DNA from 2 places in the Clostridium amazonense genome. Region 2 is predicted to be linked to the other one. Evidence: a T-box and tRNA genes for the amino acid it is inferred to sense, from the RefSeq annotation. Region 2 holds a T-box; the other holds one or more tRNA genes.
The links. A T-box is a leader RNA that pairs with one kind of tRNA and senses whether it is charged. The one in region 2 lies ahead of serS (serine--tRNA ligase), so its partner is inferred to be a tRNA-Ser.

Region 1: it encodes a tRNA-Ser, which carries the amino acid that the T-box ahead of serS (serine--tRNA ligase) is inferred to sense. The anticodon was not compared.

What each region holds. Positions count from the first base shown of each region.
Region 1 is NZ_JBWKMH010000004.1:916-7,403, reverse strand. Features, by position in the region: gene recR (recombination mediator RecR) at 1-59, opposite strand, end outside; gene AC07E4_RS02185 (YbaB/EbfC family nucleoid-associated protein) at 103-441, opposite strand; gene dnaX (DNA polymerase III subunit gamma/tau) at 551-2,185, opposite strand; RNA gene ffs (signal recognition particle sRNA large type) at 2,300-2,564, opposite strand; tRNA gene AC07E4_RS02170 (tRNA-Ser) at 2,567-2,656, opposite strand; gene AC07E4_RS02165 (TIGR00266 family protein) at 2,845-3,528, shown strand; gene lgt (prolipoprotein diacylglyceryl transferase) at 3,574-4,356, opposite strand; gene AC07E4_RS02155 (nucleoside deaminase) at 4,446-4,910, opposite strand; tRNA gene AC07E4_RS02150 (tRNA-Arg) at 4,968-5,044, opposite strand; gene AC07E4_RS02145 (pyruvate carboxylase subunit B) at 5,329-6,488, shown strand, end outside.
Region 2 is NZ_JBWKMH010000017.1:3,324-9,811, forward strand. Features, by position in the region: gene AC07E4_RS07890 (3H domain-containing protein) at 1-178, shown strand, start outside; gene AC07E4_RS07895 (UPF0182 family protein) at 203-2,905, shown strand; gene AC07E4_RS07900 (NAD(P)/FAD-dependent oxidoreductase) at 2,926-4,320, shown strand; gene AC07E4_RS07905 (DUF1667 domain-containing protein) at 4,331-4,567, shown strand; T-box leader at 4,732-4,930, shown strand; gene serS (serine--tRNA ligase) at 4,991-6,271, shown strand.

The DNA.
Region 1 (6,488 bases), on a different contig from region 2:
CCTGGGAGCTTGGCGAATTCTTCTATAAGTTTCTCTATTGCGATAGGATAAAAATCCAAAATATTCACCTCTAAATGTATATATTATTTACTACACAGTTGTTTAGAATAAACCAGGCATATTTAATCCGCCAGTTAATTTACCCATCATACTAGCTGTTTCAGTTTCAGCTGTTTTTAATGCTTCATTACAAGCTAACATTACTAAATCTTCTAACATTTCAACATCATCAGGATCTACAACCTCTGGTTTTATTGAAATTTTTAATAATTCTCTTTTACCATTTACAGTAGCAGTAACAGCACCACCACCAGCTGATCCATCAAAAGTTTTAGTTTCTAAATCTTTTTGAGCTGTCTCCATTTGTTTTTGAAATTTTTGTGCTTGTTTTAAAAGACCATTCATATTTCCACCCATTCCTGGGAATCCACCTTTTGCCATAATAATGCCTCCTTAAATTATTTATATATTTTATAATATCAATATATTAGTAGTATATAGAATATTTGATATTAATGTAACTAATTTTATTATATTTTATTATATTATATTATTCATCAATTATTTCTACCAAGTCTTCACCAAATGTCTCAGTTAGTATATTTTCCTTAGAAATATCTTCTTTAACCTTATCAAGAGAATAGGATACGATTACTTTTTCTTTTAAAATTTCAGAAAATACATCATTAACTATTTTTCGATTTTCGTCTTTTTCTAGCCTTTTTTTATGAAAATCATATTCTTCATCAAATAAAATATCAATAATATTTCCCTTAACAGAATTAATTTTTCCAACCATTAGCGCAACAGCTAAAACTATATTTTTTCTTGCTTTTAATAATTGTTGCACATCTTTAAATGATCTACTAACAATATCCTTAGTAAGTGATGATTTATCATTATATGATTCTAAACCTTCATTTGATACAGTTTTTGGAATTTCAGTTTTAGTTTGTGATTCTTCAATTAGGACTTTTTTAGTTTCAGATAAATTTTGTGCTGCTTGTATTTTTTCATTAATGTTAACGGAAACTCCACTTTTAATAACATGTTCAAGTCGATTTATTCTTGATAATAAAACTTCAGAAGAAGTGTCATATTCAATTTTACACATTTTAATTAATGCAAGTTCTAAATATATTTTACTTTGTTTTGCATACTTAGAGTTTTCATCAGCTTCTTGAAGAATTTTTATATAGCGCATAATTTCTTCAACTCTAAGTTTTTCACTTTGTGCTTTTAAAATAGCTATGTTTTCTATGGACATTTCTAAAACTTCTTCAGGACTTTCAGTAACTTTTACCATCATAAGGTCTCTCATATGTTTAGTAAAATCTTTTATAAGTAAATTTACATCTTTTCCAGAGGAAATGCATTTATCCATTGTTAATATAGAATTTTCTATATTCTTATCTATTATATTATCAGTAAGATGAACTAAATCATCATTAGTCATTAAGCCAAGCATTTTAACTATATCATCATAATTAACTTTATTAGAACCCATTGAAATGGCTTGATCTAATATACTTAGTGCATCTCTCATTGCTCCATCACATATTCTAGAAATTAGTTTAAGACTTTTATCATCAGAATATACACCCATAATATCAACTATTTTTCTAAGCCTTAAAAATATATCTTCGTTGTTTATTCTTTTAAAATCAAATTTTTGACAACGAGATAAAATAGTTATAGGTAATTTTTGTGGGTCTGTTGTAGCTAATATAAAAATAACATAACTAGGAGGTTCTTCTAAAGTTTTTAGAAATGCATTTACGGCTCCTTGAGATAACATATGAACCTCATCGATGATATAGACTTTATATCTTGCTTCTTGAGGAGGATATTGTACATCTTCTATTATATCTCTTATATTATCAACTTTATTATGAGAAGCTGCATCTAACTCTACTACATCTATAGCAGTTCCAGAATTTATATTTTTGCACATTTCACATTCATTGCATGGTTCACCATCTTTAGAATTAAGACAGTTAACAGCTTTAGCTAATATCTTAGCAGTAGAAGTCTTTCCTGTACCTCTTGTACCACATAATAAATATGCATGAGCAATTCTATCATTTTTTATAGCATTTTTAAGTGTTGTAGTTATATGTGTCTGACCTATAACATCTTCAAAGTTTTTAGGCCTAAACTCTCTATATAGTGCAGTATAACTCATAATCTCACCTCAATATTTTATTTATATAAACTTATTAATTAAATTATTCTATTATAAATTTTACATATAATAAAAAAAAGATGCAAGATGCATCTTTGATTTACTAATATATAGTCGTACACCTCGCTTTGATAGTTAGTTTATGCGCGTTATCTATGCAGTTAACTCAAACCAGGTTTATCCACGGCACATAAGGGATCTCACTTATCGCTGCTTCCTTCCAGACCTGACGAGGTTCATGAGTCCTTATTGCGTGGGACCCAGCTATCAACGCCACTTACATAGACCAGACCACACAAACTAAAATCGAGGCGAGGAATTCAACCCTGCTGTAGCGGGTTGCAGGTATAGGGCACCGCTAACTCCCCGTCTAGTACGACATGGCGGAGAGAGAGGGATTTGAACCCTCGGTAGAGTTTCCCCTACACACGCGTTCCAGGCGTGCTCCTTCAGCCGCTCGGACATCTCTCCATATTTAATTTTATATTATGTAGTTATCATTATACTATTATAAAATTATATTTTCAAGCATTTTAAGTAAATATTAAAATTTCCAAAATTTATTATAAATATGCTTCTCATGAATTAGTATATTTATATATAATGAATTTAATACATATATTTAGTATATATTTATTATATATTTGGAGGTGGATGTTATGCAATATGAAATAAAAGGTGGTAGTATGCCAGTAGCTATTTGTAAGCTTCAAAGCGGGGAAAGAATAATAAGTGAATCAGGTGCAATGGGCTGGATGAGTGACAATATAGATATGGATACAAATTTGAAGGGTGGATTATTTGGTGGTATAGGAAGAGCTTTATCAGGTGATAGTATATTTCTAAATATATTTACTTGTGGTAGAGGCGAAGGTGAAATTGCATTTCCTTGTGCAGTACCAGGAAAAATAATAGCTAAGAACTTACATGAAGGTCAAGTATTAATTTGTCAAAAAGGAGCATTTTTGGCATCAGAATCATCAGTTGATTTTAAAATTCATCTTAAAAAGAGATTATCTGCTGGATTTTTTGGTGGAGAGGGATTTATTTTACAACGAATTACAGGTCCAGGACTTGTATTTTTAGAATTTGATGGTCATGTGGAAGAAGTTGATTTGGCACCAGGTGAAAAATTGAAAGTTGATACAGGTCATGTAGCGGCATTTGATTCTACTGTTTTATTTGATATAGAAATGGTTAAGGGCGTTAAAAATGTATTGTTTGGAGGAGAAGGATTATTCTTAACAACACTTACAGGACCAGGAAGGGTATACTTACAAACTATGCCTATGAGTAATTTAGCAGCAAGACTATCATATTATATGCCATCAAGACAGGGCTAAATATAAAAAATGAAGATAAAATTTTATTTTATCTTCATTTTAGATTTATGAATATTTATTTTTTCGTTTATTATTTTTTTGTTTATAACAGAATATAAGTCCTATTGCACAAATTGCAATTCCAATTAAGCTTATAAGCTGCGCAACTCTCAAAGGTCCAATCATAAGGCTATCTGTTCTTAGGCCTTCTATAAAAAAACGACCCAATGAATATAAACCTATATATGAAAAAAATACAATACCGTTTTTCCTAACTTTATTAAGTAAGTATATTAGGATAATACAGACTAATATATTCCAAACGCTTTCATATAAGAATGTAGGATGATAATATGTACCATCTATTAACATTCCGTTTTGAATAAATTTAGGAAATTTACTTATAAATTCAAATGAAACAGGACCACCATGAGCCTCTTGATTAAAGAAATTTCCCCATCTACCCATAGCTTGAGCTAAAATTACACAAGGGACAACAGTGTCCATACCTGCTAAAAAGTTTATTTTCTTTTTCTTTGCACATATATAGCCAACAAGTATTGCTGCAATTAATCCACCATGTATAGCAAGTCCTCCTTGCCTAATATTAAATATATCTATTAAGTTATCTTTATAATTGTTAAATTCGAATATTACATAATAAGCTCTAGCTCCTATTATTGAAAATGGAAATGTTATAAGAAAAATAGTTATAAGGTCATCATAATCTATATCTCTAAGCTTAGATGTATATTGAGCTAATAGACATGCAGTTAAAACACCCAATGATATACATATACCATACCAAGCAATGTCAATTCCAAAAAGTGAAAATGCAACTTTATCCATATATAAAACACCTCCTATTAAATTAAATAATATATACATTTTATCACCATAAATACAAAAATTATAGTCAATATATACTTTAAAAGTAATTAATTATTGTTAGATTTGGATTTTATTCGTTGTTCTTTAAAAAAATTTGTCATTAAATCACTACATTCTAAGTTATATAACCATATTGTATTTATCCAATAGTGTAATGATTCATTTTGTACTATATTAATTACCGAACCACATGCACCATTCTTATCATCAAATGTTCCTATATATAAATTTGATATTCTACTTTGTGCTATTGCACTAGCACACATAGGACATGGTTCAAGTGTTACATACATAGTGCAATCAGATAATCTCCAATTATTAATAGCTTTACATGCTTCTTTTATAGCTAAAATTTCAGCATGACATGTTGGATCTAATAATGATTCTTTTAGATTGTGTGCTCTTGCAATGATAGTATCATTTTTTACAATTATAGCACCAACAGGAACTTCACCTATCTTATATGCCTTTTTAGCTTCGTTTATAGCTTCATTTATATATAATGAATTCATAAATACTCCTTTTTATAAATTAGTATATAAAAAGCCTAACAGCAAAACTGTTAGGCTTGGTGCGCGCGAGAGGAGTCGAACCTCCGGCCTACCCCTTAGGAGGGGGTTGCTCTATCCAACTGAGCTACGAGCGCAAATTCAATGTATAAGTATATTATAAATATTATGACATAAGAATGTCAACATTTATGAATAATATAGTTATTAAAGAAAATATTAAATATATAATAAAAAGATATAATAGTATTTAAAAAATATATTAGCTAAAAATATAGTTAGGCTAGCAATTAATAAAAAATCACTAATAATGCAATATAAAAAACAATTTTTCAGAAAAATAAATGATTTATTGCAGATTTTTACTGAGGTTTATGCTAAAATACAAAATGGACGACATTAAACATAGAGGTGATTATTAATGAAAAAAATCCATATAACTGAGACGGTTCTAAGAGATGCAAATCAATCATTGATAGCTACAAGACTTCCATATGATAAATTTGCACCAATACTTAAAGATTTAGATGATGCAGGATATTATTCACTAGAGTGTTGGGGAGGCGCAACTTTTGACTCTTGTTTAAGATATTTAAATGAGGATCCATGGGAAAGATTAAAAAAGATAAAAAGTATAGTAAAGAAGACTCCTCTTCAAATGTTATTAAGAGGACAAAACATACTTGGATATAAACACTATCCAGATGACGTTGTAAGAGAATTTATTAAGAAGTCAGTATATCATGGAATGGATATAATAAGAATATTTGACGCATTAAATGATTATGATAACATAGCTGTGGCTATGGATGAAACAATAAAACAAGGTGCACATGCACAAGGTACAATAGTATATACAGTAAGTCCAATACATGATGTTAAGAATTATGCAAACCTTGCCAAACAATTAGAAAACATGGGTGCAAATTCAATTTGTATAAAGGATATGGCTGGACTTATAATGCCAGATATAGCTTATGATTTAGTAAAAGGAATAAAGGAAGAGGTTAAAATACCTGTATTCTTACATTCTCACTGCACAAATGGAATAGCAGAAATGGCATATTATAGCGCAGCACAAGCTGGAGTTGATGGAATAGATACTGCTATATCTTCATTCTCAAGTGGTACAGCACAACCACCAACTGAAACTATGCACCAAGCATTAAAGTCAGCTGGATTTGATACTGGATTAAGTATAGAAAAATTAACAGAAATAAATAATTTCTTTAAACCAATAAGACAAGAAGTATTAGAATCAGGATTATTAGATCCTAAAGTGTTAACTCCTCAACCACAAGGATTAACAAATCAAATACCAGGTGGAATGTTATCTAATATGATATCTCAACTTAAAGCTCAAAACTCTATAGAGAAATTAGAAGCTGTTTTAGCAGAGGTTCCAAGAGTTAGAGAAGATTTAGGATATCCACCACTTGTTACTCCAATGAGCCAAATGGTAGGAACACAAGCAACAGTTAATGTTTTAACTGGAGAGAGATATAAAATGGTATTAAAAGAAGTTAAAGCATACTGTAAAGGTGAATATGGTAAAGCACCAGGAAAAATAAATGAAGAAGT
Region 2 (6,488 bases):
AAAAAATTTAAATGATGTAGAAAAATTTGTTTCTAAATTTAAAAATACAGAGGCTGAACCATTATCTTTATTAACTAATGGAGTACACGTTCATACAATAAGTGCAGAAAGTGAAAAACAAATAATAGATATATTAAAAGAATTAGAAGAAAAAAATATTTTAATTGATAATGGATAAAAATATTTAAAAGAGGTGAGTTATTTGAAAAAGAAGAAATTCGCGTTATATTTTATAATAGTAGTTATAGCTATATTGGCAATAGGGATATCAAGTATAAATGTAATTGTTGATTATCAATGGTTTAAAGAACTAGGATATTTATCTGTGTACTTTAAAAAACTTGTATCTATTGCTAAGTTAATGGTGCCTATATTTTTGATAACATTTATAGCAATAACATTATATTATATTAGTTTAAGACCAAGTATAAGAAAAAGTAAAAAAATTATAGAAATTAATAAAAAACAAGAAAAGAAAAAGTTAGCTAAATTCTCTGTATTTAATGCACTTATATCATTAGTATTTTCATATGTATTTTCATCAACTTATTGGTATAAGATATTAGAGTTTTCTAATTCAACAAACTTTAATTTAACAGACCCTATATTTAATAAAGATATTTCATTCTTTATGTTTAAATTGCCATTAATAAAATCATTACAAGCAGCATTTATAAGCTTATTAATTATATTTGTTGTTGTAACATTTATGATATATATAGGAATTGTAACAAAAGATAAAGTTAAAAGCACATTATCTAGGGAAGAAGCATTCAAAGATTTTAAACATGGAATTAGAAATTTTGCAGGAAAACAATTAGCAATTATAACAACATTACTTATGATTGCAATAGGAATAGGTTATATTATAAAAGCCTGGGAACTTGTCTATTCTCCAAATGGTACTGTTTTTGGTGCTAGTTATACAGATATAAAAGTTAGTTTAAGATTTTATAAAGTTATAGCAGTTGTTTCTATAGTTTCATCTTTAGTTGTATGCTTCAGTATAATAAAATCTAAAGTAAAACCAATATTAATGTCTATAGGACTTATTGTGATATTAATAGTTGGAGAAAATGTAGCATCACTAGCAGTAAAAGGTTTTATTGTTCAATCAAATGAGAAGACATTAGAAAAACCTTATATAGAAAATAATATAAATTATACAAAGCAAGCATTTAATATTGATGATATAGCTGAAAATAGTTATGAAATAAAAAATAATTTAACAGCAAAAGAAATAGAGAATAATAGTGATATTATAAACAATATAAGAATAAATTCTCATGTACCAGCATTAGAGTTTAATAATCAATTTCAATATATAAGGTATTACTATGGATTTGATGATATGGATATAGATAGATACAATATAAATGGAGATTATAGTCAAGTATTTATATCAGCAAGAGAGCTAGACTTAGACAAACTAGATGAAAATTCAAATACATGGCAAAATAGACACTTAGCCTATACACATGGATATGGAATAACTATGAGTAAAGTTAATTCTGTTACAAGTGAAGGACAGCCAGATTTCATTATAAACAATATTCCAGTACAAAATTCAACAGACATAGGACTAGATAATCCTAGGATATACTTTGGAGAAAGCACTAATGATTATAGTATAGTAAATACTAAACTTGGTGAAATAGATTATCCTATGAATGGTGAAAATGTTACTAACAATTATGATGGTGATGCAGGAATAAAAATGTCATTACTAAATAGATTAATATTTACTTTAAAATATCAAAATCCTAAGTTTATATTATCTCAGGATATAACAAGTGATAGTAAAATTTTAATAAATAGAAATATAAAAGAAAGAGTTTTAAAAATAGCTCCTTTCTTAAAATATGACCAAGATCCATATGTAGTTATAGATAATAATCAATTATATTGGGTAATGGATGCATACACTGTAAGCAATAAGTATCCATACTCACAGCCTGTAGACGGTATTAACTATATTAGAAACTCAATTAAGGTAGTTATAAATGCATATGATGGTTCAACTAATTTCTATATTGCAGATAAGAATGATCCTATAGCAGAAACTTATGGAAAGGTATTCCCAGAGTTATTTAAAGACATAAGTGAAGTTCCAGAATCATTAAGGTCTCATTTTAAATATCCAGAGGATTTATTTAAAATACAATGTGATGTTTTAGGAAAATACCATGTAAAAGATGCTGGTGTGTTTTATAATGGAGATGATGTTTGGACAATTTCTAATAATGAAGATAAAGTAGAAGATGAAGAAAAACAAAAAGATTCATCTTATGTTGTTATGAAATTACCAGGTGAGCAAAAAGAGGAAATGGTTGTACTTGAATATTTCAACACTAAGGGAAGAGACAATATGGTTTCTATGTTTGGTGTAAGAATGGATGGAGAAAATTACGGAAAAATGTTCCTTTATAAATTCCCTAGCTCAGGAACAGTATATAGTCCAATGTTATTCCAAAAGAAAGTTCACCAAGACCCAGATATATCAAAGGAATTATCACTTTGGGATACTAAGGGATCAGAAGTACAATTTGGCGATACAATTATAGTACCAATTGAAAATTCTCTATTATATGTAGAACCTCTTTATTTAAGAGCAGCAGGAGAAAAGAGTATTCCAGAAATGAAAAATGTAATAGTTGGATATGGTGATGAAATTGTATTAGCTACTAGTATAGATTCAGCTTTAACTCAACTTTTTGATTATAATAATAAACAAAACAATAAAGTAGATGGTAAGACTGAAAATGGTACTTTGGTAGGAAAAGATGCAAAACAATTACAGGATATATATAATAGTGCGCTTGAAGCACAAAAATCTGGAGATTGGGCTAAATATGGAGACTATATAAAGAAATTAGGAGATGAAATAGATAAACTAATAAAATAGTACAACTGTAAGGAGGAAAAATGGATTACGATGTACTTATATTAGGTGGCGGCATGATTGGATGTGCCGTTGCCTATGAATTATCTAAATATAATTTAAATATAGCAGTAATAGAAAAAGATTATGATATAGGATCAGATGCAGCACTTATAAATACAGCTACTATATATGATGGATTAGAATGTACTGATACAATAAGTTCATCTTTAATAAGAAAAGGAAACTTAATGTTTGATGAGTATGTTGAAAAATTTAATGTGCCATTTAAGAGAGTAGGATCTTTATATATAGCTAAGGATGAAAATCAAAAAAAATATATAGAGGACATGTATTCAAGAGCTAAAGAAAAAAATATCAATGAAGTAAAACTTTTAAATAGAGATGAAAGTAAAAGAATAGAACCTAATATTAGTGATGATGTAATAAAATCACTATACATTCCTAATACAGGTGTTGTATGTGCTTATGATTTAGCACTTGCATATGGAGAAATTGCTTTTGATAATGGTGTAAAATTTAAATTAGAAGAAGAAGTTTTAAATATAGAAAAAATGTCAAAAGGATTTAAGGTTGAAACAACAAGAAATAAGTTTACATGCAAAATTGTTATTAATACAACTTCAGAAAAAGAATTAGGAAAAGAATTAAATAAAGATAAAATAGAAGAAGGTATAAAAAATAATCTTAAGTACTTTGTATTAAACAAGAAATATGACTCTTTATATTCTAATATTATATTCGATATCCATAATAGTGAGAGAAGATATATAAGACCAACTATGGATGGAAAAATAATAGGTGCATTTAGTACTGGAAAAAGTGCAAATTATGATATGGTCATAGATAAATTATCATCATTAATAGGAAAGATAGATGGACATAAGATAAAAATGGTACTTGATTGGAGTTTATATGATGAACCAGTAGTTATAGATGACTCATTATCAGAAAAAGGATACTTGAATATAAGAGCTAAGCATTTTGGCAAAGTAACCATGACACCAGCAATTGGAGAAATAGTGTGCAAAATGGTTGTAAATAATTTTAACTGCATATTAAAAAAAGACTTTATTGATAAACGAAGAGAGTATTATAGATTTAAAGATTTAAGTAACAATGAAAGAAATAATCTTATAAAAGTTGATAATAAATATGGCAAGATTATTTGCTTGTGTGAAGGTGTTACAGAAGGTGAAATAGTTGATGCTATAAGAAGACCTTTGGGTGCAAGAACTGTAGAAGGTGTCAGAAGGAGGACTAATTCAGGGCTTGGAAGTTGTAGGGGAGCTTATTGTAATGAAGTTATATCTGAAATATTGGCAAGAGAGACTAATAAGCCTATAACAGACATAGTAAAAAATACAAAAAATTCTAAAGTAGCATTAAGTAGAATAAAAGAGTTTGATACAATGTAGGTGAGTAATTATGGAAGGTAAAGATGTATTTACAACAGTAGTGAGGGTAAAAGGTTCAAAGATACATGAGGTTGTTCCTGTAAGAAGTACTGAAGCTATAGATAAGAATTTATGGATTGAGTGTTCTAAAGCTTTGTGTAGGATACATGTTGGGCCACCTATAAATATAGGTGATATAATATGTAAAAATATACTTAATACTAATGTAGATATAGTTGCTACCAAAAAAATAGGTAGAAATTTATAAAGTAATATATACAAAAAGAAGCTAGATTTTAAAATATTAATTATTTTAGATTCCAGCTTCTTTTATTAAGAGTAATTTTAAAACTAAAAATAATGACTATATAATGAATTTGAATGTTGACAAACATAAAAATAAATATTAAAATTATTCTAAAAATAAAAAACATTAAACCTTTGAAGAGAATAGTAGTAAATTTATAATGTTAAGAGAGTCAGTGGGTGGTGAAAACTGATACATTACTATTTATGAATCCGACTCTGAGGGACTGTGATGAGCAGTACGGTATAAAACCGTTATTTTAATTAAGAGAAATAATTTATATTATTTAATTAGGGTGGCAACGCGGAGTTATTCGTCCCTTTGGGGGCTATAACTCTTTTTTTATTGGGAAAAATAATTATATAAAAGTTGGAGGAATATATCATGTTAGATTTAAAAAAAATTCGTAATAATAAAGAAGAGATAAAAAAAGCATTAAACGATAGAGGTGAAAACTTTGATGTTTCAGTAATCGATGAGGTTGTTAAATTAGATAAAAGAAGAAGAGATATATTAATAGAAGTTGAGGAATTAAAAAAGAAAAGAAATACTGACTCAACAAAGATACCTATGTATAGAAAAGAAGGAAAAGATGTTACTGAAATAATGACAGAAATGAAATTATTATCAGATAGAATAAAAGAATTTGATATTGAACTAAATGAAATAGATGAAAAAATAAAATATATAATGCTTAGAATACCAAACATTCCACATCCAGAAGTTCCTAATGGAGAAACAGATGAAGATAATGTGGAAGTAAAAAAATTTGGAGAGCCAAGAAAATTTGAATTTGAACCTAAAGAGCATTGGACAATAGGTACTGAAAGAAATATTTTAGATTTTGAGGCAGGTGGAAAAATAACAGGGTCAAGATTTACTGTATATAAAGGTTTAGGTGCAAGACTTGAGAGAGCGATAATAAGCTTTTTCTTAGATAAACATGTTGATGAAAATGGATATACTGAAATATTACCACCATATATGGTTAATAGAACTAGCATGATAGGAACAGGACAATTACCTAAATTTGAAGAAGATGCATTTAAAGTTACCAATACTGACTATTTCCTAATACCAACAGCAGAGGTTCCAGTAACTAACTTATATAGGGATGAAACTATAGAGGGGGATAAGTTACCTATAAAACATGCAGCTTATAGCGCTTGTTTTAGATCAGAAGCAGGTTCTGCAGGAAGAGATACAAGAGGACTTGTAAGACAACATCAATTTAATAAAGTTGAACTTGTTAAATTTGTTAAGCCAGAGGATTCATATAAAGAATTAGAAAGTTTAGTACAAGATGCAGAGAGTGTATTACAAGCATTAAAATTACCATATAGAATAGTTAAAATATGTAAAGGTGATTTAGGATTTACTGCGGCATTTAAATATGATATAGAAGTTTGGATGCCAAGTTATAATAGATATGTAGAAATATCAAGTTGTAGTAACTTTGAAGACTTTCAAGCAAGACGTGCAAATATAAAATATAAGGAAGATATTAAAAGTAAGCCAAATTTTGTTCATACATTAAATGGTTCAGGTGTTGCTATTGGAAGATGTCTAGCAGCAATTCTTGAAAACTATCAAAATGAAGATGGAACAGTTACTATACCAGAAGTTTTAGTACCTTATATGGGTGGAAAAACAATTATAAAATAATGAGATAAAATATAAATAGATGGATTTTAAATCAATTATTTTTAAAGTCCATCTAATGATATCTTAGTTAATTTTTAAAACTTAGAATTAAAGTATTAAGTTGTAAAAATGAAAATATAAATTATATTTTCTATAAAACCTGTAAAATAAACCTTTTACTAAAATTTAATTCAATAAAATTGAATTAATAAATTAAATTTCGTATTATTTTGAAAAA